Linked DNA regions of Saccharophagus degradans 2-40. The protein of the gene in region 3 interacts with the protein of the main gene of each other region in a pairwise test. Links are inferred from orthologs where the notes say so. Each region holds a gene or a part of one and is shown on either strand. Other genes may lie near its edges.

Region 1 (4,967 bases), 3.3 Mb from region 3 along the record:
CTCTTCTGCCACGCGTTTCATGGCATCTTGGAAGCTCCACGAAAGGTTATCCATGTCGGTGCGCTGCACACCTAATACGTCGCGCGCGGTGTTGCCCACATGCACACGCACAAGCGTGGGTTCGTCGGGGCGAACCTCGCCTTTCAGTAAGGCAAAATGGCACTCTTTGCGCGCTTTATCTAAATAGGTTTTTAAAATAAATTCGCCGTGATTGGTGTGTACGGTGCGCTCGTTAATACAGGTAACGGTTTTTTCGTTAATGGCACGGTACTGAATTAAATCGGCGATGGTGCCAATTTTAATATTGTGCAGCTTTGCGAATTTTTCTAAATCTTCGCGGCGCGCCATGCTGCCATCTTCGTTCATAATCTCCACTATAACGGCAGCTGGCTCGTAGCCACCCAAACGCGCCAAGTCGCAGCCTGCCTCTGTGTGGCCAGCTCGGCTTAGTACACCGCCAGGTTGAGACATTAACGGGAAGATATGCCCCGGCTGAACTAAATCGCGTGGCAAAGCATCGCGTTTAACCGCAGCGCGAATGGTGCGCGCGCGGTCGGCGGCGGAAATTCCCGTTGTTACGCCCTCGGCCGCCTCGATAGATACGGTAAAGTTAGTGGAATGCGCGGCGTGATTGTCGCGTACCATAAGAGGCAAATCGAGTTGCTTGCAGCGCTCTTCCGACAGGGTCAAACAAATTAACCCGCGGGCGTGGGTCGCCATAAAGTTAATGTCTTCGGGGCGCACTTGCTCGGCAGCCATAATAAGATCGCCTTCGTTTTCGCGATCTTCGTCGTCCATCAAGATAACCATGCGGCCCTGACGGATTTCATCAATAATTTCTTCTGTGGTATTCAGTTCCATAAAGCCAGTAAACCTTTCGTTACCTTATTTTAAATAGCCGTTTTCCGCTAAAAACTGTACGGTCATCTCGCTTTGCGCATTGGGCTCGGCAGCCTTGTCGCCTAGCAGTAAGCGCTCTAAGTAGCGGGCTATTACGTCCACTTCTAAATTTACTTTGGTGCCCGCGGTATAACTATCAATTATGGTCCATTGCAGCGTATGGGGCACAATATTCAGCTCGAATAAATCACCATTTACGGCATTTACGGTAAGACTGGTGCCGTCGACGGTTATAGACCCCTTGTGAGCAATGTATTTCGCCAATTCTTTAGGGGCGCGAATAGTAAATCGCTCCGAGCGCGCATCTGGGTGACGCGACACCACTTCCCCTACGCCATCTACATGGCCACTTACTATATGCCCCCCCAAGCGGGTTTGCGGGGTAAGTGCTTTTTCTAGGTTAACCACAGTGCCGGGCTGCCAATTTACCAAGGTAGTTAAGCTTAAGGTTTCGCGCGATACATCCGCAGCAAAGCCGTTACCCGGCAACTGCACAGCGGTTAGACACACGCCATTGGTGGCTATCGAGTCACCCAAAGCTACATCGCTGTAGTCGAGATCGGGGGCGGTTACCCACAACCGCACATCGCCGTCGCGCGGCTCTAGTTTGGCTATGGTGCCTTTGGCTTCAACAATACCGGTAAACATAGTTGCGCTCTAACCTTCTGCTAACCTTCTGGGTCTGGAATGGCGGTAATACGCCAGTTATCGCCAATTGCACGAATATCGGTAATAGATAACGGCAATTGGGCGCTCATTTTGCTGATGGGTATATCAAACAACGGACGGGCGGTACTGCCCAATAGTTTGCCTGCCATGTAAATAACAAGCTCATCCACTAGCCCACTGGATACAAATGCACCGGCCAGAGTTGCGCCAGTTTCTACCAATACTTCATTGCACTCTTGCTGCGCTAACTTGCGCGCTAGGGCTTGCAGGCTAACACGGCCGTCTTTTTCGGGCAGCGTCCAAATTTCGGTGTCGCCATAGGGGCTTTGTGCTTGATTTACATTAGCACAGGTAGCGATGACGGTTTTACCAGGCTGGCTAAGAATGGCGGCATCTTTAGGTAGGCGCAACTTACTATCTACAATTACCCGCAATGGTTGGCGGGCATCGTCCGACAGGCGCACGGTTAGCGATGGGTCGTCCAACAAAACCGAGTCTACACCTGTAATAAGAGCGCAACTGCGCGCGCGCAAACGCTGTACATCGTCGCGCGCCCTGGGGCTGGTAATCCACTTGCTGGTGCCGTCGGCCATTGCGGTGCGGCCATCTAAGCTCATTGCCATTTTGATGCGAATTAACGGCAAGCCTTGACGCATGCGCTTTATAAAACCAGGGTTAAGCTCGTAGGCATCGTATTCTAGCACCGGCCCATCTACTTGAATGCCTGCGGCTTCGAGGTGATCTAAGCCCCTGCCCGCCACTTTGGGGTTGGGGTCTTCCATGCCATACACAACGCGGCTTACACCTGCCGCAACTAACGCTTCGCAGCAGGGGCCGGTTTTACCGGTGTGACTACACGGCTCTAGGGTGACATAAGCTGTTGTTCCGCGTGCGGCAGCGCCAGCATCGGCAATGGCGTTGACCTCTGCGTGACCTTCGCCGGCGCGCACGTGGTAGCCCTCGCCCACAATGTTATTCGCTGCATCCACCAACACACAGCCCACCCGTGGATTAGGGGTTGTGGTGTAAGTGCCTTCGCGAGCAAGTTGCATTGCGCGCGTCATAAAGCGTTGGTCAGCAACTGAATAATTAGACATGGGGTATTTCACAATAGGGCTTAACGGTGCGCCCGCACTGCAGGTGCACCGGCAAACAAAAAATTAGGGCTTACTTTATTGGGCTTGGCTTCGGTTTTTGCAGGCGGTCTATCTCCTGCTGGAACTCGCTTAAATCTTGGAAACTACGGTACACAGACGCAAAGCGCACATAGGCAACTTGGTCTAGGCTACGCAATTCTTCCATGACTTTCTCGCCAATCATTAATGACTTAACTTCACGCTCACCCAATGCTTGCAGGTAATGCTTAACGTTTTGCACAGACGATTCAATGGCCTCTACGCTTACCGGCCGCTTCTCTAACGCGCGCTGCAAACCTGCGCGCAACTTCTCTTCGTCGAATGGCTCGCGGGTGCCATCTTGCTTAATAACACGCGGCATAACCAGCTCTGCGGTTTCGAACGTGGTAAAGCGGTCGTGACAGGTTAAACACTCACGGCGACGGCGCACTTGGGCTCCGTCGGCCACTAATCGAGAGTCGATTACTTTGGTATCTGTTTCACTGCAAAAGGGACAATGCATAGCGCTTAAGCTCTTGCTTGGGCAAATTGCGCGCATGATACCACAAATAGCGCCAATTCCGCCCCTAAAGACACGGCAATGCATTGCGCTACACACCCCTTAATTTTGCGCTTATCTGATGTAAATCAAGCCTCTGCTTGATTGCCATTTCGCACCGCATCACACCTATATATAGTGGCAAAACAAGCTTAAACAACCACATATAGTTAGCGCGAGGACAAAGCCATGCTCGACTGGGACACCCTAAACAACGCCAAACCCGCCCCTACTGGCACCACAACCGAGCAACCCCGCTCTGCCCTAGCAGGCCAAGCTGCCACCCCGAACGCGCAGGCCCCAGTTTGCGCAAGTGACAAACGCGTGATTAACGGCCACACAGACATCAACCAATTAGCGCCCTTTAAGTACCCTTGGGCGTGGGACTTTTTTATAAACGCCAATAAAAACCATTGGACCCCACTGGATATAAACATGTCGCAGGATGTGTACGACTACAAACACAACCTCACCGAAGCTGAGCGCCACATGTACGAAAATGTGCTGTCATACCTCACCACCTCCGACATTTTAGCCATGCGCAACATTGGCCTTGCGGTGATGGAAAAAATGACCGCACCAGAACTACAAATATACCAAGCCCGCCAAGTGTATGAAGAAGCCCTGCACACATGGACCTACCAACACTGCATAGAAACCCTCGGCCTTGATCAAGGTGAAATATATAACCGCTACCGCGTGGTGCCAGAAATAAACGCCAAAATACAAATGGCCAACCGCAGACTAGAAAGTATTTTGCGCAGCGATATAGACCTAACCGACCCAGACCAACTTAACAATTTTATATTGGCCTATATCTTTTTTGCCGCAGTGTTTGAAGGCTGTTGGTTTTACAATGGTTTTAGCCCAATATTTGCTCTGCAGCGCCGCGGTTTAATGAAAGGCACAGCAGAACAACTGCAATACATAATGCGCGACGAAACCATGCACTGCGCCTTTGGCATTCAAACCGTATCGCAGATTATTATAGAAAACTGCACCAACATAGATGTAGACGCAATTAAAACCATGTGGGAAGAAGCCGACGAAGCCGAGGCAAATTACGCGCGCTATATATTACGCGAGCCAATTTTAGGCTACAGCGCCAACGACCATATAGAACAGTTTAGATTTATCGCCAACCGCCGCGCGCGCCAGCTGGGCTTAGAAGAACCCTTCCCGCAGGCTAAATGCGCACTGCCTTGGCTAGATGAGCAAGCCAATATTCGCAAAGAAAAAAACTTTTTTGAAACCCGAGTAATTGAATACCAAGCGGGCGGACTAGAATGGGATTAAACACGCGCTAACACTTGATGAAAGCTGGCTGCTATTAGCCGCGCATAACTCGGGGCCTCGGCGGTGCGCTACACCTTACAAAGCAGAGGACTTACACCTATTAATCTATTCGCCAGCTTCGCTTGGTGCACTGCCTGTCTTTAACTGTGTTCAAATTCGTTTTGGTAATAAATTGACTATTATTCGGCCTTTTACTTTCTCACCTTTTTTGAATGATGATTTTATAATGAGACTAGACAATTCGACGCTGTAAGTGTGATAACCGGCTTTCTGAACTAAAAGATAAACATCACCACCATAAAATCCAGTGCTTTCTTCGCACGATTCTAGACCACCGCTAACTGGATCAAAACCATGCAATTGCAGAATTGGTGATAATTTTGTACCTCCGCTCGCATCGGTAATTCCTTCTACAGCGTGCTCTGGGA
Region 2 (4,956 bases), 1.8 Mb from region 3 along the record:
AAGCACATCGGGTAGTGTTTCTATAAGCATTGAAAGCATATCGCCGGCCAGGCTAGGGTTTTGGTTGGTAAGGCTTAGGCCTAGCGCACGATCTACAATGGCGGCAGCTTGACTATCTGTTGCGGGTTGATTCTCACCGGTTTTATCGGCGTTAGGTGAGTGCTCAATTAATGCGCTTGCAACAGGTGCCGGGTTGGTGGGCGCAATCTTGGTGGCAATAGTTACATTGGTCCAGCGTTCAATAACATGGCGCAATTCGCTTTCGCTCACGGGCTTGCTTAAACAATCATCCATGCCTGCGAGTAATAATCTGGATTTTTGCTCGCTGACTGCATGGGCGGTAAGTGCAATTATGGGTGTTCGTGGGCCGCTTGTTTCAAGTTCACGAATATGGCCGGTAGTTTCAATACCATCCATAGAGGGCATTTGAATATCCATTAGAATCAAATCAAAATGGGAATCTTTTATTTGGGCAATTGCTTGTTCGCCACTTTCCACAGGCGTCACATTAATGTTTAACCCTTTAAGCAGCTCTGTTACAAGTTTTAAGTTAGCGGGGTTGTCATCTACCGCAAGTATATTCACCTGTTGCTGTTCAAGCGGTTCGTGCTGGTGAAGATAGGTTCTACTTTCAATATTCTCAGTAGCTACAATTTCTAATTGTTCGCAAATGGTTTGATGCAGCTTGTTACAAAAAAGTGGTCTATTAATAAATAGGCTATTGGTGCCGGCTAGGTGTGGCTCTAGTATGCGTTGAATACTGCTTGGAGCCAAAATAATTACAGGAATATTGAAACGATGGTTTAGCTGAGTCACGTGTTCGCAAATACGCAGACGATCGAATGTTTTGATATCAATCATGCTATCGATAATTGCTATATCTACTGGCTCGCTATTACTAAAGAAGCTTATTTGAGGTTCAATGTCCTCCATCTCGCCAGTCTCGCAAACTTTTGCCCCCCAACCGGTTAGGTAGTGGGTAATTTCCATTCGCCCCATATTACTGTGATCGAATACTAGCGCGTGCACGCCGCGCAAAGTGCCCGCTAAATAGGTTTGTTTTGCACTCGCGCTCGGGCTTCTACCTAGGGTGCTTGTAAACCAAAATGTGGCCCCTTTTCCTAGGGTGCTTTCTACACCTATAGTGCCATTCATTCGGTCCACAAGGCCTTTTGCGATGGCCAAACCTAGGCCGGTACCGCCGTGTAGCCGGCTTTCACTCGAATCCAACTGGGTAAACGGGTCGAATAGTCGCTCCTGTTGATCTTGAGATAAGCCTATACCGCTATCGGTAACTCTAAACTTTAAAGTGAATTGATTCTCAGAGCTTTGGTCTTTGCTAACGCCCAGTAAAATATAGCCAACATCTGTAAATTTTATGGCGTTGGAAACCAGATTGCTTAGCACCTGCTTCAAGCGAAGCGGGTCGCCAAGCAGGTTTTCGGGTACATCGTGGTCAATAATGGTGAGCATGCGAATATTTTTTTCATTCGCAGCGGGGGTTTGTAATTTAAGGGTGTCTTCAATTAATTGGCGTATTTTAACTGGCTTATATTCCAGAGTAAGCGTACCTATTTCTAAGCGTGAAAAGTCTAGAATATCGTTGATAATGGTGAGCAAGCCTTTAGCAGACTCTTCTATAGTGGTGAGGTAGTCTACTTGCTGGTTATTCAGCTCAGTTTTACGAAGAAGTTCGGAAAAGCCCAATATCCCGTTTAGGGGGGTGCGTATTTCGTGGCTGGTGTTTGCCAAAAACTCACTTTTAACTCGGCTGGCTTGCAGGGCAGATTTGCGCGCTATATCCAATTCTATATTTTGTATTTCTACCGTTTCTAGTGTTTCACGCAGTTCATGTGTGGATTGATCTATATTAAGTTGAAGTTCGTCATTGGCGGATTTTTGCAGTGCGCCAAGACGGTTAATATTAGAGGCTAGGTCTTTAAATACTGAGGAGGGCTCGATAGTAATGCTTTTTTCGAAATTACCCTTAAGAAAATCTCTTAAGCCAGTTTCAATTTTTTGCAAGGGTGTGGCAAGGGCATCGCGGAAGCGTCGCGCAAAGTAGAATGTTAGAAACAAACACAGTGAGCCAGCAAGTAATATTGTAATAGTGCCTTGATACTCGCTAATAGCCCAGCTGCGTTTATCTATAGCAATTATCACCCAGAGTGGGGTGCTACTTTGTAAGTTAGATTTTTTGAGTGGAAATGAATAGATAAGAGAATCTTCGTGAGTCCACTGCGATTCTACGCCTAGTTGGGTTTGATAGCTGTGTGTACGTAAAGGCAGGCCGTAGCTTGCGATTTGTTGCCCTGTAGCACTGCTTACAACAATCGAACGATAATCGCCTGTGGCGAGCAAAGCATTGGCCGCTTCGGCGAAGGGGTTTGTGCTCGCTTTATTGGAGAATACAACGCTGTTTAGTAGCTCGGTAGCTAGGTGTTTGTTGTTGCTAAATTGGTCTTCTATGTGACTTTTTTGTAGATAGAAAAAAGTGGACGCCAAAATAAAGCAGGCCGCAAACACAGGTACTGTAATGAGACGAAACAATTCCGTTTGAACTGATTGAGATTTCATTTATTAAAAACCTAAGCTATTAATAATAATCGGTGTATATCTCGTACCGCGACTTAGCGGGCCGGTGAAATTGATAGGCGATTGTATAGCTGTTTATTGCAAGCGCAAAACATATATAAGAATTAACGCAGCTATCAAAATAGACCCAAGTGTAACTGTTTTACTCAGTTAAGTGGGATTTTGCTCATTTGTAGAGGAATATCTAGCTGTTATTACACAAAGCCTAGGGGAAATAACCCGATTTTCGGGTGGCGATACCCCTTTAGTTGTTAGCCGAGTATAATGCCGCGTTAATTTGTAATGTGTATGTGTAAACAGGCGTTTTGTTTACTTGAAGTGCCCCAAAAATTGTTTTTTGGCGCTCTCAATGGTTGACACATTACGCAAATACAATTTGCACAGAGCCTGCCGGATAAAAGAGATTTTTTCGCACTATGGAATACCCCACAATAGAAGCAATTATTGGGAATACCCCCCTTGTTCGTTTACAGCGCCTTCCTGGTTGCGAGAAAAATACAGTTTTAGTTAAGTTGGAAGGTAATAACCCTGGTGGGTCCGTCAAAGATCGGCCTGCACTCTCGATGATTCAGCGCGCAGAAGCCGCTGGGGCAATAAAACCAGGCGATACGATTATTGAGGCTACCAGTGGTAATACAGGCATAGCCTTAGCAATGGTGGCTGCTGTTAAGGGCTATAATATGATCCTTATTATGCCCGATCATATGACAGAAGAGCGCAAAGCGGCAATGACGGCTTATGGTGCTAAGCTTATCTTGGTGTCCAAAGCCGAGGGCATGGAGGGCGCAAGGGATTTGGCGCAGGCGATGGCATCACGCGGTGAAGGGGTGGTGTTAGATCAATTTAGTAATACAGATAATCCTCTTGCTCATTTTACTGGCACTGGCCCAGAAATTTGGCAGCAAACCGGCGGTACGGTTACTCATTTTGTAAGCTCGATGGGTACTACGGGCACCATAGTGGGCACCTCTAAGTTCTTAAAAAGCCAAAACCCGAATGTACAGGTGGTCGGTTTGCAACCTGCAGAAGGAGCGGCTATTCCCGGTATTAGAGCATGGCCACAAGAGTATATGCCGACTATTTTTACCGATGAAAATATTGATAGCGTTGTGCAAATGTCACAACAAAAAGCCGAAGAAACCATGCGCCTTTTAGCAAAAAAAGAAGGTGTGTTTTGTGGTGTTTCTTCAGGCGGAGCCGTTGCGGCAGCGTTAGATATCGCCGCGAGTACAGAGGGCGCCGTTATAGTAGCTATAATTTGCGATCGCGGAGATCGCTACTTATCGTCAGGTGTGTTTAATTCTTAAAGCAGCTGCATTACGTTGCGGCTAATGGGGATTTCGCTCATGCAGCCGCTAGAAAATTTCTGCCGCAGAAATAAAAGAAACGAATATGGTACAAGTTAGAGTAGATAAGCCACTTACATCGTCTGGGGAATTGGACGTAGATGCATGGATAGAGCGCCTGCGCGATCTTTCTGAAATAGATGATGATGGCAAAAAAGCTCTCGCATTAGCATGCGAAAAAGTAATCGAAGTTGAAGGGCTGCCCGGTGATAAGTTAACCGGTTGGGGCGAGGGGTATACCACCCTTAACGCCGGGCTGGATATGGCAGAAATTCTGGCCGAATTACAGTTGGATGCAGAATCTTTAACTGCCGCGTTACTTTATCGCAGTGTTCGCGAAAATAAAATTTCTACGGAAGTGGTGAATGAGCTTTTTGGTCGAGGAGTGCACCGTTTAATTGATGGTGTACGACAGATGGCGGCTATCAGTGGGCTCACCAATCACTCTGGCGAATCTGTTTTTGGGCAGGAGTCTGCAGAGCAGGCTGAAAATGTTCGTAAAATGCTGGTTGCCATGGTTGATGATGTTCGCGTCGCGCTTATCAAGCTGGCTGAGCGAACCTGTGCAATTCGCGCCGTTAAAAAAGCCCCTTTAGAAAAGCGTCAGCGTGTAGCGCATGAAGTGGCTGATATATACGCTCCACTTGCTCACCGTTTAGGTATTGGTCATATAAAATGGGAGCTAGAAGACCTTTCTTTTAGGTATTTGCGCCCATACGATTACAAATATATAGCTAAGTTATTAGATGAACGCAGGCTAGACCGACAAGAATATATTGAAAATGTTATTGGCATAATTAAAACCCAATTATCAGCCGAAGCTATTGAGGCAGATGTGTTTGGACGGGCCAAGCACATTTACAGTATCTGGCGCAAAATGCGCAAAAAAAATATCGACTTCTCGCAGGTTTACGATATTCGTGCAATTCGGATTTTAGTTAATACCGAGCGTGAATGTTACACCGTGCTGGGTATAGTGCATGCTTTGTGGCGCAATATTCCCTTGGAGTTCGAT
Region 3 (5,075 bases):
TTGCCAGCGCTATAAGCGGTAGCCAAAGCAGTTTGGATTGGCTCCAGTTGCGGCTAGTTTTATAGGAGAATTCAACGGGCTCGGGTTCTATCGAGTGGATAAACTGATAGTTACCCGCATCGTTATCTTCGTCATCTAGGTCGTCGTAATGCGCAGTTTGCGCGTAGTGATTGGCCGCTGCATCCTCATCTTCGTCGAGATCGATGGTAAACGTGGGCTTACGTTTCGCCGGTGGCTCGTCTTCTTCAATTATTTGAAAGGGCGATGTGCGTGCTGGCGGCTGCTCTTTGGGCGTGCTGTTCGACGGCTTATTTTCGTCGCCGAAGTCGCGCTCGTTGGTCGGGCCCTTGCGAAGTACGTAGTTGTCGCTTTCGTTATTTGAATCGCTGCTGGGGTGGGTGTCGTCTAAGAGGTTTAGTGCCCAGCTTTCGTCATCGGAGCTTTCTTGATCGTTTTCATCTTGAGCTAGTTCGCGCTCGAAGAGGTTGGTTTCGTGCTGGCCGGCAGACTTGGCGAAAAAGAAGGTATCTTCAAATTCGCTTTGAGATTCGTCTGTAATTTCGTCCTCGACGCCCATGTCGTCGCTTATCAAGATATCATCTTCATCATCAACGGGTGCCGCGGGTTTAGGTTCGGGCTTGGGTTGAGAGATAAGGTTTTCTTTCGCGTTAAAAATATTTAAGCATGAGCCACAGCGCACCGCACCTTTTGCCGACTTTAAGTGGGCTTCGGTGATGCGAAAGGAGGTTGTGCATTTTGGGCAGCGCGTAATCGCGTCAGACATGCCTTAACAGTCCTTTTTAGCTGTAATGGTGGTGGTTCCTTGTGTGCTCATCTTAATTTTTTGTTGCCGCTCTAAATGTAATGGGCGCTAATGTTATTCCGAGTGCCAATGCCAAGTATAGGGGCTGCGCACAATTGTTGAAATAACGACGCTATTTTTTTATACCTGCTAAACAGATCCACTCGTCTTTTTCGCGCACTTCTGTGAACTCAATCGCGTGTTCATAGGCGCTAATAATGCTGGTGCGCTGGGTGCCAAGTACGCCAGATAAGCAGATTTTACCGCCACTTTTAACCAGTGCTATAAGTGCGGGGGCAAGCTCTACGAGGGGGCCGGCAAGAATATTTGCCAATACCATGTCTACCGGCTCTTTCGGTGCGCGCTGTGGCATAAATACTGGGAAAGCTTCTTTGGCTAATCCGTTGCGCACGGCGTTTTCTTGGGTGGCCAATAGTGCTTGCGGGTCTATATCTACACCCACGGCGCTGTTTGCGCCCATAAGCAGGCCGGCAATACCTAATATACCAGAGCCGCAACCGTAATCGATAAGCTCTAGGTTTTTCACATCTTGTTGCGCCAGCCACTCTAAACACATAAATGTTGTGGGGTGGGTGCCTGTGCCAAACGCTAGGCCCGGGTCGAGCAGTAAGTTAATCGCGTTGGGGTCGGGGGGCGAAAGCCAGCTCGGGCAAATCCAAAAGTGCGGCCCACATTGAATGGGGTGATAATTCTTTATCCACTCGCGCTCCCAGTCTTTATCTTCTAGTACATGCCAGTGGTGGTGGGGTAGCTCTTCACCGTAGTGGTTTTGTACTTTTTGCCAGGTTTCATCGGTGCTAATGTCTGCTTCGAACAGCGCGGTAATGCGGGTGTCGCTCCACAATGGTGTTTCGCCTAAGGCAGGCTCAAAGATAGGTTGGTCTGCGTTATCTTCAAGTGTTACGGCCTGTGCGCCAGCGGCAAGCGCTGCGGATTCTACGGCGGGTGCCTGTTCTGGGGTGACATTAATGCGAAGTTGCAACCAAGGCATAAATTGGGTTCTCTGAATAAAATAAGCCGCAAGGTGCGTTAGCAGGCTTGCGGCTGGAGCAGAAGCCCGCAGGCTCCGCTTTGTGGTGTGGCTTGGTGTTAACTTTAAGTGTTACAGCCCAAGCTTTTTCTCTAAGTAGTGAATGTTTACACCGCCTTTGGCGAACTCACTGTCACGGACCAAGTCTTTTTGCAGGTCTGTGTTGGTTTTAATTCCACCTACCACGAGCTCATCTAAGGCAACACGCATACGACGCAGTGCAATATCACGGGTTTCGCCGTGGGTAATGATTTTGGCAATCATTGAATCGTAGTAAGGCGGTACGCTGTAGCCACCGTAAAGGTGAGAATCTACACGTACACCCAAGCCGCCTGGCGCGTGGAATTTTTCCACTTTACCTGGGCAAGGCATAAAGGTTTTTGGGTCTTCAGCGTTAATGCGGCACTCAAATGCGTGACCGTTAAGCTTAATGTCCGCTTGGGTTACGCTTAATTTGTGGCCTGCGCACACGCGAATTTGCTCTTTAATAAGGTCGAAACCAGTAATCATTTCTGTTACAGGGTGTTCAACCTGAATACGGGTGTTCATTTCAATGAAATAGAAGTTGCCGTCTTCGTAAAGGAATTCAAATGTACCGGCACCGCGATAGCCAATTTCGATACAGGCTTTAACGCATGCTGCGTAAACTTCTTCGCGGATGGCCATATCTATGCCAGGCGCTGGAGCTTCTTCCAATACTTTTTGGTGGCGACGTTGCAGTGAGCAGTCGCGGTCAAAAAAGTGCACGGCGTTGCCTTGGCCATCGGACATTACCTGAACTTCCACGTGACGTGGGTTTTGCAGGTATTTCTCCATGTATACGGTGTCGTCGCCAAAGGCTGCGCCCGCTTCTGCTTTGGTTAGCTGGATGGAGTTCCAAAGTGCGGATTCGGTGTGTACAACACGCATACCGCGACCACCGCCACCGGCAGCAGCTTTAATAATTACAGGGAAGCCAATGCGGTTGCCAATGCGAATGCATTCTTCGCGGTCGTCGGGCAGGGCGCCCCCAGAGCCGGGTACAGTTGGTACGCCTGCTTTTTTCATGGCTTCAATTGCGCACACTTTGTCGCCCATCATGCGAATTACGTCTGGGTCTGGCCCTATAAACGTAAAACCACTTTTTTGCACTTGCTCTGCAAAGTCGGCGTTTTCAGCTAGAAAACCATAGCCTGGGTGCACGGCAACAGAATCGGTGATTTCCATGGCCGCAATAATAGCGGGGATGTTTAAGTAGCTGGCGGTAGAAGGGTGTGGGCCAATGCATACAGATTCATCGGCAAGGCGCACGTGCTTCAGGTCGCGGTCGGCTTTGGAGTATACCGCCACGGTTTTTATATCCAGCTCCTTACATGCACGCAGAATACGCAGCGCAATTTCGCCGCGGTTTGCGATAAGGACTTTATCGAACATAAGTTATATTCCCGAGTCGGTTATACGATGGTTACGAGTGGTTGATCGAATTCGACAGGCTCGCCATCTTTTACTAGAACGGCTTCAATGGTGCCGGACTTGTCCGCTTCTATTTGGTTCATCATCTTCATGGCTTCGATAATGCAGATAACGTCACCTTCTTTAACGCTTTGGCCAACGGTTACGAATGGTGCGGCGCCAGGGCTTGGGCAGCTGTAGTAGGTGCCTACCATTGGCGATTTAACTTCGTGGCCAGAGCTAGCCGGTGCGGCAGCAGGTTCTGCTGGTGCAGCCGCTGGAGCGGCGGCAACGGGTGCAGCAGCAACTGGTGCAGGTTGTACTGCCGCTGCAGCTTGTACCACAGTGCGTGAACCGCGGCTGATGCGTACTGATTCTTCGCCTTCACGGATCTCCAATTCTTCTACGTTGGATTCCTCGAGCAGCTCTATTAATTTTTTGATTTTGCGAATGTCCATTAAACCCTCTCGTTTGCAAGCGCTAACTAATGTAGTTGGTTGATTGTTCGTTTGTTTATTAACTGTCTAGCTTGGCAAAAGCCGCCTGTAGGGCTAGCTCGTAACTTTGAGCACCAAAGCCACAAATAACGCCTTGTGCCAAGTCAGAAAAATAAGAATGATGCCGGAATGCTTCGCGAGTATGCACATTGGAAAGGTGGCATTCGATAAATGGAATATCCACCGCGGCAAGTGCGTCGCGCAGCGCAACACTGGTGTGGGTAAAGGCAGCTGGGTTGATAATAATAAAATTAATACCTTCACCCTTGGCATCGTGAATACGGTTAATTAGCTCGTATTCGGCGTTGCTTTGTAGGGCTTGGAGGTGGTGACCTTTGGCGATGCACATTTCAGTTAACGTGCTATTGATGTCAGCCAGCGTGGTGGCGCCGTATATTTCTGGCTCGCGGGTGCCCAGTAGGTTGAGGTTGGGGCCGTGTAATACCAGAATGGTTGCCATCGCTTTTTCCTGCCCGTGTTGAAACTGTTAGGATTAGCGAGCCTTGAGTGAATGCTCAATGACTGCATAGCCTGAGTTGGGTGGCCACCGGCTGTTTTCAGCAATGGCCACCAATGGGTCGGGATTGTGCCTAAAATGAATGGCTATGTCTATGACCCGCTAACAATTTAGCGGGATTTCTCTGCAGTTTGCTTAATTTTGCCGAAGTTTAAGGCACTGCCTTCTGCATGGCTTCTAAAACGAGCGATTTGGATAGGAACTGAGGTAGTACTACAGGCGGCGTATCTGGCGTGGCGGGGTACATTAAATACAGCGGTACGCTGTTGCGACCAAACTGCTCTAAGTATTGGGTGATTGCCTCTTCGCCATTGGTCCAATCACCTTGCATCATCACTATACCTAATTCTTCTGCCTTGTTCTGTACCTCTTCGGTATTTAGCGCCACAAATTCGTTTACTTTGCAGGTAGTGCACCAGTCGGCCGTTAAATCTACAAATACAGGGGTGCCTTCTTTTCTATATGCGGCTAAGTCGCGTGCAGAGTAGGGTTCCCATTCGTATTGTGTGGGTGCGGCAAACCACTTGGCTGCTATCGCAATGCCCAGTGCAATAACTAGACTTGCAATTGCCGTAGCCAGTCTTATGACATTCCATGTTTTACTTTGGGTGGTTTGCTTAAATAGCCAAAAGCTAAAAGCGATGAGTACGGCGCCCATTACCAGTGCGGCGGCGGCATCGCTGTTTACTTGGTGGCCAAGCACCCACAGCAACCATACGCCGGTTAAATAAAGCGGGAAGGCGAAAAATTGTTTGAGGGTATCCATCCATACGCCCG

Evidence for each region.
Region 1: the proteins of accC (region 3) and ribD interact in binary tests that used the Escherichia coli proteins (3 or more experiments, as listed by UniProt). The link is inferred for Saccharophagus degradans 2-40 from one-to-one orthologs.
Region 2: the proteins of accC (region 3) and cysM interact in binary tests that used the Escherichia coli proteins (3 or more experiments, as listed by UniProt). The link is inferred for Saccharophagus degradans 2-40 from one-to-one orthologs.

What each region holds. Positions count from the first base shown.
Region 1 is NC_007912.1:4,397,224-4,402,190, forward strand. What follows is about bases 618-3,465. They hold ribD (bifunctional diaminohydroxyphosphoribosylaminopyrimidine deaminase/5-amino-6-(5-phosphoribosylamino)uracil reductase RibD), read right to left. Parts: upstream 2,667-3,465; coding sequence 1,569-2,666; downstream 618-1,568. Other genes in these bases: ribBA (bifunctional 3,4-dihydroxy-2-butanone-4-phosphate synthase/GTP cyclohydrolase II), read right to left, coding at 618-861; SDE_RS18080 (riboflavin synthase), read right to left, coding at 886-1,548; nrdR (transcriptional regulator NrdR), read right to left, coding at 2,737-3,207; SDE_RS18095 (ribonucleotide-diphosphate reductase subunit beta), read left to right, coding at 3,433-3,465. In the rest of the region: more of ribBA, read right to left, coding at 1-617; more of SDE_RS18095, read left to right, coding at 3,466-4,539; SDE_RS18100 (hypothetical protein), read right to left, coding at 4,690-4,967. UniProt on the Escherichia coli protein: Converts 2,5-diamino-6-(ribosylamino)-4(3h)-pyrimidinone 5'-phosphate into 5-amino-6-(ribosylamino)-2,4(1h,3h)-pyrimidinedione 5'-phosphate.
Region 2 is NC_007912.1:2,843,618-2,848,573, reverse strand. The notes cover bases 2,120-4,956. They hold cysM (cysteine synthase CysM), read left to right. Parts: upstream 2,120-3,011; coding sequence 3,012-3,902; downstream 3,903-4,956. Other genes in these bases: relA (GTP diphosphokinase), read left to right, coding at 3,988-4,956; SDE_RS11725 (response regulator), read right to left, coding at 2,120-2,577. In the rest of the region: more of SDE_RS11725, read right to left, coding at 1-2,119. UniProt on the Escherichia coli protein: Two cysteine synthase enzymes are found. Both catalyze the same reaction. Cysteine synthase B can also use thiosulfate in place of sulfide to give cysteine thiosulfonate as a product.
Region 3 is NC_007912.1:1,055,486-1,060,560, forward strand. The notes cover bases 1,097-4,052. They hold accC (acetyl-CoA carboxylase biotin carboxylase subunit), read right to left. Parts: upstream 3,267-4,052; coding sequence 1,926-3,266; downstream 1,097-1,925. Other genes in these bases: prmA (50S ribosomal protein L11 methyltransferase), read right to left, coding at 1,097-1,814; accB (acetyl-CoA carboxylase biotin carboxyl carrier protein), read right to left, coding at 3,287-3,742; aroQ (type II 3-dehydroquinate dehydratase), read right to left, coding at 3,801-4,052. Outside these bases: SDE_RS04280 (zinc-ribbon and DUF3426 domain-containing protein), read right to left, coding at 1-784; more of prmA, read right to left, coding at 936-1,096; more of aroQ, read right to left, coding at 4,053-4,241; SDE_RS04305 (protein-disulfide reductase DsbD family protein), read right to left, coding at 4,450-5,075. UniProt on the Escherichia coli protein: This protein is a component of the acetyl coenzyme A carboxylase complex; first, biotin carboxylase catalyzes the carboxylation of the carrier protein and then the transcarboxylase transfers the carboxyl group to form malonyl-CoA.